DNA from 3 places in the Peribacillus sp. V2I11 genome. Region 2 is predicted to be linked to each of the others. Evidence: a T-box and tRNA genes for the amino acid it is inferred to sense, from the RefSeq annotation. Region 2 holds a T-box; the other regions hold tRNA genes.

Region 1 (3,767 bases), 610 kb from region 2:
ATCCCTTCCACCGAATGCCTAAGGTTTCCTGAGGAAGGCTCGTCCGCTCAGGGTTAGTCGGGACCTAAGCCGAGGCCGAAAGGCGTAGGCGATGGACAACAGGTTGATATTCCTGTACCACCTATACATCGTTTGAACGATGGGGGGACGCAGAAGGATAGGGTAAGCGCGCTGTTGGATATGCGCGTCCAAGCAGTTAGGCCGGAAACGAGGCAAATCCCGTTTCCATTAAGGCGGAGCTGTGATGGCGAGGGAAATATAGTACCGAAGTTCCTGATTCCACGCTGCCAAGAAAAGCCTCTAGTGAGATGTAAGGTGCCCGTACCGCAAACCGACACAGGTAGGCGAGGAGAGAATCCTAAGGTGTGCGAGAGAACTCTCGTTAAGGAACTCGGCAAAATGACCCCGTAACTTCGGGAGAAGGGGTGCTTTTTAGGGTGAATAGCCCAGAAAAGCCGCAGTGAATAGGCCCAGGCGACTGTTTAGCAAAAACACAGGTCTCTGCGAAGCCGCAAGGCGAAGTATAGGGGCTGACACCTGCCCGGTGCTGGAAGGTTAAGGGGAGAGGTTAGCGCAAGCGAAGCTTTGAACCGAAGCCCCAGTAAACGGCGGCCGTAACTATAACGGTCCTAAGGTAGCGAAATTCCTTGTCGGGTAAGTTCCGACCCGCACGAAAGGTGTAACGATCTGGGCACTGTCTCAACGAGAGACTCGGTGAAATTATAGTACCTGTGAAGATGCAGGTTACCCGCGACAGGACGGAAAGACCCCGTGGAGCTTTACTGCAGCCTGATATTGAATTTTGGTACAGCTTGTACAGGATAGGTAGGAGCCTGAGAAGCCGGAGCGCTAGCTTCGGTGGAGGCGTTGGTGGGATACTACCCTGGCTGTATTGAAATTCTAACCCGCGCCCCTTATCGGGGTGGGAGACAGTGTCAGGTGGGCAGTTTGACTGGGGCGGTCGCCTCCTAAAGAGTAACGGAGGCGCCCAAAGGTTCCCTCAGAATGGTTGGAAATCATTCGTAGAGTGTAAAGGCACAAGGGAGCTTGACTGCGAGACCTACAAGTCGAGCAGGGACGAAAGTCGGGCTTAGTGATCCGGTGGTTCCGCATGGAAGGGCCATCGCTCAACGGATAAAAGCTACCCCGGGGATAACAGGCTTATCTCCCCCAAGAGTCCACATCGACGGGGAGGTTTGGCACCTCGATGTCGGCTCATCGCATCCTGGGGCTGTAGTCGGTCCCAAGGGTTGGGCTGTTCGCCCATTAAAGCGGTACGCGAGCTGGGTTCAGAACGTCGTGAGACAGTTCGGTCCCTATCCGTCGCGGGCGCAGGAAATTTGAGAGGAGCTGTCCTTAGTACGAGAGGACCGGGATGGACGCACCGCTGGTGTACCAGTTGTCTTGCCAAAGGCATAGCTGGGTAGCTACGTGCGGACGGGATAAGTGCTGAAAGCATCTAAGCATGAAGCCCCCCTCAAGATGAGATTTCCCATGGCGCAAGCTAGTAAGATCCCTGAAAGATGATCAGGTTGATAGGTCAGAGGTGGAAGCGTGGCGACATGTGGAGCTGACTGATACTAATAGATCGAGGACTTAACCAACGCTTTAAAAAAATGAAATGCCTTCTTATTATCTAGTTTTGAAGGAATGAAAATTTCTTCTTGCATTTTCTCAAAAAGACGTTATAATAATATATGTCTTAAAAAAATGATAACAATGTTTGGTGACGATAGCGAAGAGGTCACACCCGTTCCCATTCCGAACACGGCAGTTAAGCTCTTCAGCGCCGATGGTAGTTGGGGGTTTCCCCCTGTGAGAGTAGGACGTCGCCAAGCAGGTTTTATATGGAGGATTAGCTCAGCTGGGAGAGCATCTGCCTTACAAGCAGAGGGTCGGCGGTTCGATCCCGTCATCCTCCACCATTTTACACCTGCCGGTGTAGCTCAACTGGTAGAGCAACTGACTTGTAATCAGTAGGTTGGGGGTTCAAGTCCTCTTGCCGGCACCATTTTAAGATAGTACAAGCACGAGCCATTAGCTCAGTTGGTAGAGCATCTGACTTTTAATCAGAGGGTCGAAGGTTCGAATCCTTCATGGCTCACCATTATATATGCGGGTGTGGCGGAATTGGCAGACGCACCAGACTTAGGATCTGGCGCCGCAAGGCGTGGGGGTTCAAGTCCCTTCACCCGCATCTTTCATGCGGAAGTAGTTCAGTGGTAGAATACAACCTTGCCAAGGTTGGGGTCGCGGGTTCGAATCCCGTCTTCCGCTCCACTTTTCGTATGTGCCGGGGTGGCGGAACTGGCAGACGCACAGGACTTAAAATCCTGCGGTAGGTGACTACCGTACCGGTTCGATTCCGGTCCTCGGCACCATCATAATATGCGCCCGTAGCTCAATTGGATAGAGCATCTGACTACGAATCAGAAGGTTGTAGGTTCGACTCCCGCCGGGCGCACCATGTTTTTTATTGCGGGAAGTAGCTCAGCTTGGTAGAGCACTTGGTTTGGGACCAAGGGGTCGCAGGTTCGAATCCTGTCTTCCCGACCACGTGATTTTTAATGAATGGGGCCTTAGCTCAGCTGGGAGAGCGCCTGCCTTGCACGCAGGAGGTCAGCGGTTCGATCCCGCTAGGCTCCACCATTTTTCAATCAGATACTTATATTATATTGGCGGTGTAGCTCAGCTGGCTAGAGCGTACGGTTCATACCCGTGAGGTCGGGGGTTCGATCCCCTCCGCCGCTACCAATAAATATAAGGACCTTTAGCTCAGCTGGTTAGAGCAGACGGCTCATAACCGTCCGGTCGTAGGTTCGAGTCCTACAAGGTCCACCATATTCATTTTTTAAAGCCGTGGAGGTATACCCAAGTTCGGCTGAAGGGATCGGTCTTGAAAACCGACAGGGGAGTCAAATCCCGCGGGGGTTCGAATCCCTCTACCTCCTCCATTTTTTCAAAAAGCAGCAAGTTGTTTTGAAACAACCTTACATAAAGGAAGCGGACGAAACAATATACACGAAAACTTGATGTGAATCGTTTCATTTTTACCGTCGCGGGGTGGAGCAGTCCGGTAGCTCGTCGGGCTCATAACCCGAAGGTCGCAGGTTCAAATCCTGTCCCCGCAATTATTAGGTCCCGTGGTGTAGCGGTTAACATGCCTGCCTGTCACGCAGGAGATCGCGGGTTCGATTCCCGTCGGGACCGCCATTCTTTAAATTCAATACATATGTGGCTCAGTAGCTCAGTCGGTAGAGCAAAGGACTGAAAATCCTTGTGTCGGCGGTTCGATTCCGTCCTGAGCCACCATATTTTAAAAAATTACGGCGATTGTGGCGAAGTGGTTAACGCACCTGATTGTGGTTCAGGCATTCGTGGGTTCGATTCCCATCAGTCGCCCCATTTCGCGGGTGTAGTTTAGTGGTAAAACCTCAGCCTTCCAAGCTGATGATGAGGGTTCGATTCCCTTCACCCGCTCCAAATATGGGCCTATAGCTCAGCTGGTTAGAGCGCACGCCTGATAAGCGTGAGGTCGATGGTTCGAGTCCATTTAGGCCCACCATATTCATATTGTTCCGCAGTAGCTCAGTGGTAGAGCATTCGGCTGTTAACCGAACGGTCGTAGGTTCGAGTCCTACCTGCGGAGCCATGGGGAAGTACTCAAGAGGCTGAAGAGGCGCCCCTGCTAAGGGTGTAGGTCGCGCGAGCGGCGCGAGGGTTCAAATCCCTCCTTCTCCGCCAGTTGGCCCGTTGGTCAAGCGGTT
Region 2 (3,767 bases):
CAGTCGTTGTATTGTAATAGCCCTTTTCTGCAAAAACCTCCAAACCAGCTTCCAGTATGTCATCTTTTCGATTCTCTTTTTTGGGTCTGGCCATTGGTATCCTCCATATTTTAATTAATTAGTGATTAATCAATCACTAATTAATAACATAATATCGCAGTATGGTAATTTTTGCAACAAGGTATTTAAATCATTTTTTTCCAGTTTGGGCTGCCCGGAGTTAAACTGAAGGGCACTGTGAGATGAATAATTGGGGAGTGTACGAATATTATTATTCTATGTAAGATATTACTGTGGATGAAAGGAAACTGATGATGAAAGAGTCGTTTCGCGGTTCTGGAATTGGAGTGATTTTCATGGCATTCTTCGGTACACTGTGGGCTGGTATTGGTGTAATGGGATTGCAGGGGTGGGGGTTTCCCTACGTGGAACTCGCAGCAATATTGGTAGGAATCATAATGGTCATCGGCGGCATTTCATTAATTCATGCATCACAAAAAATGACCAATCAAGTTTCAGAAAATGGGGCTAGGCGTATGAAGCGTATCGGATTTTTGTTTAATATGGTCTTCATTGCCGAAGGTTTGCTTATCGGGATTGCCATTGCCATCTGTAACTTGATCGATCAGACCGATCTTATACCGGGAGTCATCGCCATTATTGTCGGGATTCATTTTTTACCTTTGGCATCGCTTTTCCAAATCAAGATCTACTATGCAACAGGAGTGCTTCTCTGTTTATTAGCGCTTATCACATTGCTTATTGTGCCAGACACTGTCATGCTTGGGGAGCATCAAATCCTTGCACCGTTATCATTGCTGGGCTTTGGATGCGCGCTAATTCTCTGGACCACTGGACTTACGCTATGGCTTAGAATAAAGAATTCAAGTCGAACGCTAGCCGATGAAGATTGAATCAATCAATCAAAAAACCCGTCATGGTGAATGGGTTTTTCATTTTGATTAATTCTTCATCCAGGTCATGAGCCTGACAATTTGTAATGGTTCATTCCAAACGAGAATGAAACTTAAAAGAAAGAATGCAGCCACGGCCAAAAATTTCGACTTTCCTTTTTCATTTTTATACATGGCCCCGAAACTGCATAACATACCAATAAGTATCGCACCGAATCCTGAGATCATAAGCAGCTCGGAGGTTTTAGGTAAGGCAAGGGAACAGCAAAATGATAGTGTACCATCACTGCAAATACGATAGACCAATTGCTTAAACTTTTCATAGAAACTCCTTTTTTACTAATTATCCCATTTTGTGTTTGTAATGAAATTAAAAAATTTGAGGTTGTCACTTATGGGAATATATTGTAATATATATAACAATATAAAAATCCATTTACATTTTAGAAGCATTGATAAGGACATGAATCATTTTTACGGTCTGCAGAGAGGGAAGGGCAGCTGCGAACTTCCTGGCTTAGGAAACTGATTTACCGCCTTTGAGCTATATCGGTGAACAAGAGTAACTGATATCGTCTAAGCTGCGTTACAAGCTCCAGAGCCATGAGTGTTTCTTGCTTATGGGGAATTGGGTGGAATCACGGGTAACGCACTCGTCCCTTACTTAGGGATGGGTGCGTTTTTTATTATTATAATTATTGCCATGATAAGGACATGAATCATTTTTACGGTCTGCAGAGAGGGAAGGGCAGCTGCGAACTTCCTGGCTTAGGAAACTGATTTACCGCCTTTGAGCTATACGGTGAACGAGAGTAACTGATATCGTCTAAGCTGCGTTACAAGCTCCAGAGCCATGAGTGATTTTTGCTTATGGGAAATTGGGTGGAACCACGGGTAAACGCACTCGTCCCTTATATAGGGATGGGTGCGTTTTTTATATATGAAAATATTGCCATGATAAGGACATGAATCATTTTTACGGTCTGCAAAGAGGGAAGGGCAGCTGCGAACTTCCTGGCTTAGGAAACTGATTTACCGCCTTTGAGCTATATCGGTGAACGAGAGTAACTGATATCGTCTAAGCTGCGTTACAAGCTCCAGAGCCATGAGTGATTTTTGCTTATGGGAAATTGGGTGGAACCACGGGTAAACGCACTCGTCCCTTGCATAGGGATGAGTGCGTTTTTTTATTACTAAAAAAGGGGTGTTTATGTGATGGGTGAAAAAATGATTAAAGTTCAATTCCCGGATGGGCAGCAAAGGGAATATCCGCAAGGGATGACAGTGGAAAGTGTGGCAGGGTCCATCAGCTCAAGTTTAAGGAAAAAGGCAGTAGCAGGAAAACTGGATAAGCAACTGGTTGACCTAAGTTTCAAGTTGAATAAGGATGCCGAACTGTCGATCTTGACTCTGGATTCAGACGAAGGATTACAAGTTTTACGACATACATCGGCGCATGTTTTGGCGCAGGCTGTAAAAAGAATATACCAAAATGTGGAATTAGGGATAGGGCCAGTCGTGGAAGATGGTTTTTACTATGATTTTAAATTAGATCATCCTTTAAGCTCAGAAGATCTACAAGTTATTGAAAAAGAGATGGAACATATCATAAGTGAAAATCTGGAAATTAAGAGGGTCGAAGTGTCCTATGAAGAAGCTGTGAAGTTTTTCGAGGGCAGAGGGGAGTCATTCAAGTTGGATATAGCAAAGAACATCCCTAAGGGTGAAAAATTAACGCTCTATCAACAGGGGGAATTCGTCGATCTATGCAAAGGGCCGCACCTTCCATCCACATCATTTGTAAAATCGTTCAAATTGACTCGCGTATCTGGTGCCTATTGGAGGGGAGACAATCAAAATGAAGTTCTTCAAAGGGTGTATGGCGTGGCTTTCCGAAAGAAAAAGGATTTACAGGATCATTTTAAATTCCTGGAAGAAGCGGCCAAACGCGATCACCGTAAAATAGGGAAGCAGTTGGATTTATTCATGTTTTCGGAGGAAGCCCCTGGAATGCCGTTTTATTTACCGAAAGGACAAATCGTTAGAAATGAATTGGAGAAGTTCTCGCGGGAGCTTCAGACTGAAGCTGATTACGACGAAGTTCGGACTCCTTTCATGATGAACCAGCGGTTATGGGAACAATCGGGTCACTGGGATCATTACCATGAGAATATGTACTTCACTGAGGTGGATCAAACAAAATTCGCGATGAAGCCAATGAACTGTCCGGGTCATATGCTCATTTTCATTCTTACAGGGATTTACCCATCCGGATGGCCGAATTCGGTCAAGTCCACCGTCATGAATATAGCGGTGCATTGAACGGGATGCTGCGGGTCCGTACATTTTGTCAGGATGATGCCCACATTTATGTTCGGCAGGATCAAATCGAAAGTGAAATTAAACAAGTGTTTCATCTGATTGATAAGGTGTATCGCACTTTTGGATTCGAGTATTCCGTTGAGCTCTCGACTCGCCCAGAGGATTCAATGGGCGATGATTCCCTTTGGGAAGCTTCTGAAACAGCCTTGAAAAATGTTCTGGGAAGCATCGGGATACATTATCAATTAAATGAAGGGGACGGGGCATTTTATGGACCGAAAATTGATTTTCATATTAAGGATGCATTAAAACGAAGCCATCAATGTGCAACAATTCAACTTGATTTTCAAATGCCCGATAAATTTGATCTGACTTACATCGATGAAAATAATGAAAAAGTTCGTCCGGTCGTCATTCATCGTGCCATATTTGGATCGATCGTTTTTTTGGAATCCTGATAGAACATTTTGCCGGTGCTTTTCCGGTATGGCTTGCCCCGGTGCAAGTACAGATCATTCCTGTCTCACAAGT
Region 3 (3,767 bases), 2.0 Mb from region 2:
ACTCTCGTTAAGGAACTCGGCAAAATGACCCCGTAACTTCGGGAGAAGGGGTGCTTTTTAGGGTGAATAGCCCAGAAAAGCCGCAGTGAATAGGCCCAGGCGACTGTTTAGCAAAAACACAGGTCTCTGCGAAGCCGCAAGGCGAAGTATAGGGGCTGACACCTGCCCGGTGCTGGAAGGTTAAGGGGAGAGGTTAGCGCAAGCGAAGCTTTGAACCGAAGCCCCAGTAAACGGCGGCCGTAACTATAACGGTCCTAAGGTAGCGAAATTCCTTGTCGGGTAAGTTCCGACCCGCACGAAAGGTGTAACGATCTGGGCACTGTCTCAACGAGAGACTCGGTGAAATTATAGTACCTGTGAAGATGCAGGTTACCCGCGACAGGACGGAAAGACCCCGTGGAGCTTTACTGCAGCCTGATATTGAATTTTGGTACAGCTTGTACAGGATAGGTAGGAGCCTGAGAAGCCGGAGCGCTAGCTTCGGTGGAGGCGTTGGTGGGATACTACCCTGGCTGTATTGAAATTCTAACCCGCGCCCCTCATCGGGGTGGGAGACAGTGTCAGGTGGGCAGTTTGACTGGGGCGGTCGCCTCCTAAAGAGTAACGGAGGCGCCCAAAGGTTCCCTCAGAATGGTTGGAAATCATTCGTAGAGTGTAAAGGCACAAGGGAGCTTGACTGCGAGACCTACAAGTCGAGCAGGGACGAAAGTCGGGCTTAGTGATCCGGTGGTTCCGCATGGAAGGGCCATCGCTCAACGGATAAAAGCTACCCCGGGGATAACAGGCTTATCTCCCCCAAGAGTCCACATCGACGGGGAGGTTTGGCACCTCGATGTCGGCTCATCGCATCCTGGGGCTGTAGTCGGTCCCAAGGGTTGGGCTGTTCGCCCATTAAAGCGGTACGCGAGCTGGGTTCAGAACGTCGTGAGACAGTTCGGTCCCTATCCGTCGCGGGCGCAGGAAATTTGAGAGGAGCTGTCCTTAGTACGAGAGGACCGGGATGGACGCACCGCTGGTGTACCAGTTGTCTTGCCAAAGGCATAGCTGGGTAGCTACGTGCGGACGGGATAAGTGCTGAAAGCATCTAAGCATGAAGCCCCCCTCAAGATGAGATTTCCCATGGCGCAAGCTAGTAAGATCCCTGAAAGATGATCAGGTTGATAGGTCAGAGGTGGAAGCGTGGCGACATGTGGAGCTGACTGATACTAATAGATCGAGGACTTAACCAACGCTTTTTAAAAAATGAAATACCTTCTTCTTATTATCTAGTTTTGAAGGAATGAAAATTTCTTCTTGCATTTTTTCGAAAAGATGTTACAATAATATATGTCTTGAAAAAATGTTAACAATGTTTGGTGACGATAGCGAAGAGGTCACACCCGTTCCCATTCCGAACACGGCAGTTAAGCTCTTCAGCGCCGATGGTAGTTGGGGGTTTCCCCCTGTGAGAGTAGGACGTCGCCAAGCTTATATTGTTCCGCAGTAGCTCAGTGGTAGAGCATTCGGCTGTTAACCGAACGGTCGTAGGTTCGAGTCCTACCTGCGGAGCCATTATTGGAGAGCTGTCCGAGTGGCCGAAGGAGCACGATTGGAAATCGTGTAGACGGGTAACCCTGTCTCAAGGGTTCAAATCCCTTGCTCTCCGCCATTTATACCTGGCCCGTTGGTCAAGCGGTTAAGACACCGCCCTTTCACGGCGGTAACACGGGTTCGAATCCCGTACGGGTCACCATTTAGTCAACATATTGGAGGATTAGCTCAGCTGGGAGAGCATCTGCCTTACAAGCAGAGGGTCGGCGGTTCGATCCCGTCATCCTCCACCATTTCTTAACGAGATCAAGTTGTTTCTGCTGAAACGCTCAACACGAAAACTTGATGCATAATAGCAACATTATTACCGTCGCGGGGTGGAGCAGTCCGGTAGCTCGTCGGGCTCATAACCCGAAGGTCGCAGGTTCAAATCCTGTCCCCGCAATCTATGGTCCCGTGGTGTAGCGGTTAACATGCCTGCCTGTCACGCAGGAGATCGCGGGTTCGATTCCCGTCGGGACCGCCATTTTTATTGCTTGGCTCAGTAGCTCAGTCGGTAGAGCAAAGGACTGAAAATCCTTGTGTCGGCGGTTCGATTCCGTCCTGAGCCACCATAGTAGTGCCGGTGTAGCTCAACTGGTAGAGCAACTGACTTGTAATCAGTAGGTTGGGGGTTCAAGTCCTCTTGCCGGCACCATGTTTCATCCATATGCGGAGGGGTAGCGAAGTGGCTAAACGCGGCGGACTGTAAATCCGCTCCTTCGGGTTCGGCAGTTCGAATCTGCCCCCCTCCACCATATTTCTTACAGGGGTATAGTTTAAAGGTAGAACAGAGGTCTCCAAAACCTCCAGTGTGGGTTCGAGTCCTACTACCCCTGCCAATTTCAATCCTATAATGGCGATTGTGGCGAAGTGGTTAACGCACCTGATTGTGGTTCAGGCATTCGTGGGTTCGATTCCCATCAGTCGCCCCATTTAATAAAACATGGTATAATGAATACAACGTTAATGGGCTATAGCCAAGCGGTAAGGCAACGGATTTTGATTCCGTCATGCGAAGGTTCGATCCCTTCTAGCCCAGCCATATGCGAAAGTAGTTCAGTGGTAGAATACAACCTTGCCAAGGTTGGGGTCGCGGGTTCGAATCCCGTCTTTCGCTCCAAAAACGTTGGCGGCATAGCCAAGCGGTAAGGCAGAGGTCTGCAAAACCTTTACCACCGGTTCGATTCCGGTTGCCGCCTCCAACATACATGCCGGTGTGGCGGAATTGGCAGACGCGCACGACTCAAAATCGTGTTCCTCTGGAGTGCCGGTTCGACCCCGGCCACCGGTATCATCAATAGCGAAGAATCGCTATTACAAAAAGCTTCACACTTAATTGTGTGAAGCTTTTTTGTGTTTATGACGTATTACAAAATATGTACAAAAAATGTGCGGGGGTATTGTGCAATGATTTTTCATCACTCAAGAATGAAGGAGAATTGAAACCAAGGAGCATACAATCCCGAATCAAACATTATTAAAGGTGTTAGGATATCATTTCACTTTCAATCTACACTATGACATACGTCTATGGAAGATACGAAACGATACATGAAGTTATTGGCCTCTGGGGAGAGGCATAATAAATATTCTCCATTAAAACAATAAGCAATAGTTTAGAGAACGTTCGTTCTTACGGTGGAAATGAAAAACGAATGGGTCAAAGAGCATTAACTCTCCCATTCGTTCCAAAAATAATGATTGCCCATTTCAGATTTCAATATTCATAGCATTTAGTTCTGCTTCCGTATAGCCAGCAGCGGATAGTGCGATTTCAATTTCTTCAGCAGCCTTATAATCAAATAATTTAAATTTAGACATTAAAGCGAAAGCATTTTGATCTTCAATTGCCAAGGCAACAGCTTCCACGTCTTGTAGTAACTTCAGGTCTTCAATGTAGAATTGAGCGGTTCTCATCGCTAAATACTCATTCAGTGTAGTTGAACTGTAGAAAAGTCTTGTTAAAGTGGCGATTGCGTTAGGAACGAAAATCTTATTCATAATTACCCCTCCACTATTCTTAATTTTCTGTCATTTTAATTACTACAAGTATGAGTCACCATATAAATGTTGTCAATCTTTATCTGTTGAGCATTTTTTTCACCAGAGAATGTATGTCTGTACTCAAATTGAGTAAATAGAAAACAGGTGACTTTGCCAAAGGCAAAATATCGCACCAAAGCGCACCAAGTAAG

The links. A T-box is a leader RNA that pairs with one kind of tRNA and senses whether it is charged. The one in region 2 lies ahead of thrS (threonine--tRNA ligase), so its partner is inferred to be a tRNA-Thr.
Region 1: it has a tRNA-Thr gene. The T-box ahead of thrS (threonine--tRNA ligase) is inferred to sense a tRNA for this amino acid. The anticodon was not compared.
Region 3: it has a tRNA-Thr gene. The T-box ahead of thrS (threonine--tRNA ligase) is inferred to sense a tRNA for this amino acid. The anticodon was not compared.

The regions. Positions count from the first base shown of each region.
Region 1 covers NZ_JAUSYW010000001.1:2,921,115-2,924,881, forward strand. The annotation lists rRNA gene QFZ73_RS14150 (23S ribosomal RNA) at 1-1,604, shown strand, start outside; rRNA gene rrf (5S ribosomal RNA) at 1,723-1,838, shown strand; tRNA gene QFZ73_RS14160 (tRNA-Val) at 1,850-1,925, shown strand; tRNA gene QFZ73_RS14165 (tRNA-Thr) at 1,936-2,011, shown strand; tRNA gene QFZ73_RS14170 (tRNA-Lys) at 2,032-2,107, shown strand; tRNA gene QFZ73_RS14175 (tRNA-Leu) at 2,116-2,197, shown strand; tRNA gene QFZ73_RS14180 (tRNA-Gly) at 2,206-2,280, shown strand; tRNA gene QFZ73_RS14185 (tRNA-Leu) at 2,293-2,381, shown strand; tRNA gene QFZ73_RS14190 (tRNA-Arg) at 2,391-2,467, shown strand; tRNA gene QFZ73_RS14195 (tRNA-Pro) at 2,480-2,556, shown strand; tRNA gene QFZ73_RS14200 (tRNA-Ala) at 2,574-2,649, shown strand; tRNA gene QFZ73_RS14205 (tRNA-Met) at 2,678-2,754, shown strand; tRNA gene QFZ73_RS14210 (tRNA-Ile) at 2,765-2,841, shown strand; tRNA gene QFZ73_RS14215 (tRNA-Ser) at 2,862-2,954, shown strand; tRNA gene QFZ73_RS14220 (tRNA-Met) at 3,058-3,131, shown strand; tRNA gene QFZ73_RS14225 (tRNA-Asp) at 3,138-3,213, shown strand; tRNA gene QFZ73_RS14230 (tRNA-Phe) at 3,237-3,312, shown strand; tRNA gene QFZ73_RS14235 (tRNA-His) at 3,330-3,405, shown strand; tRNA gene QFZ73_RS14240 (tRNA-Gly) at 3,410-3,483, shown strand; tRNA gene QFZ73_RS14245 (tRNA-Ile) at 3,489-3,565, shown strand; tRNA gene QFZ73_RS14250 (tRNA-Asn) at 3,578-3,652, shown strand; tRNA gene QFZ73_RS14255 (tRNA-Ser) at 3,654-3,744, shown strand; tRNA gene QFZ73_RS14260 (tRNA-Glu) at 3,748-3,767, shown strand, end outside.
Region 2 covers NZ_JAUSYW010000001.1:3,527,620-3,531,386, forward strand. The annotation lists gene QFZ73_RS17215 (TetR/AcrR family transcriptional regulator) at 1-94, opposite strand, end outside; gene QFZ73_RS17220 (DUF7010 family protein) at 315-914, shown strand; T-box leader at 1,358-1,578, shown strand; T-box leader at 1,609-1,829, shown strand; T-box leader at 1,860-2,081, shown strand; partial or broken gene thrS (threonine--tRNA ligase) at 2,142-3,767, shown strand, end outside.
Region 3 covers NZ_JAUSYW010000001.1:1,480,484-1,484,250, reverse strand. The annotation lists rRNA gene QFZ73_RS07225 (23S ribosomal RNA) at 1-1,229, shown strand, start outside; rRNA gene rrf (5S ribosomal RNA) at 1,352-1,467, shown strand; tRNA gene QFZ73_RS07215 (tRNA-Asn) at 1,477-1,551, shown strand; tRNA gene QFZ73_RS07210 (tRNA-Ser) at 1,557-1,648, shown strand; tRNA gene QFZ73_RS07205 (tRNA-Glu) at 1,658-1,732, shown strand; tRNA gene QFZ73_RS07200 (tRNA-Val) at 1,748-1,823, shown strand; tRNA gene QFZ73_RS07195 (tRNA-Met) at 1,902-1,975, shown strand; tRNA gene QFZ73_RS07190 (tRNA-Asp) at 1,981-2,056, shown strand; tRNA gene QFZ73_RS07185 (tRNA-Phe) at 2,069-2,144, shown strand; tRNA gene QFZ73_RS07180 (tRNA-Thr) at 2,152-2,227, shown strand; tRNA gene QFZ73_RS07175 (tRNA-Tyr) at 2,244-2,327, shown strand; tRNA gene QFZ73_RS07170 (tRNA-Trp) at 2,338-2,411, shown strand; tRNA gene QFZ73_RS07165 (tRNA-His) at 2,429-2,504, shown strand; tRNA gene QFZ73_RS07160 (tRNA-Gln) at 2,540-2,614, shown strand; tRNA gene QFZ73_RS07155 (tRNA-Gly) at 2,618-2,692, shown strand; tRNA gene QFZ73_RS07150 (tRNA-Cys) at 2,701-2,774, shown strand; tRNA gene QFZ73_RS07145 (tRNA-Leu) at 2,783-2,863, shown strand; gene QFZ73_RS07140 (hypothetical protein) at 3,283-3,573, opposite strand.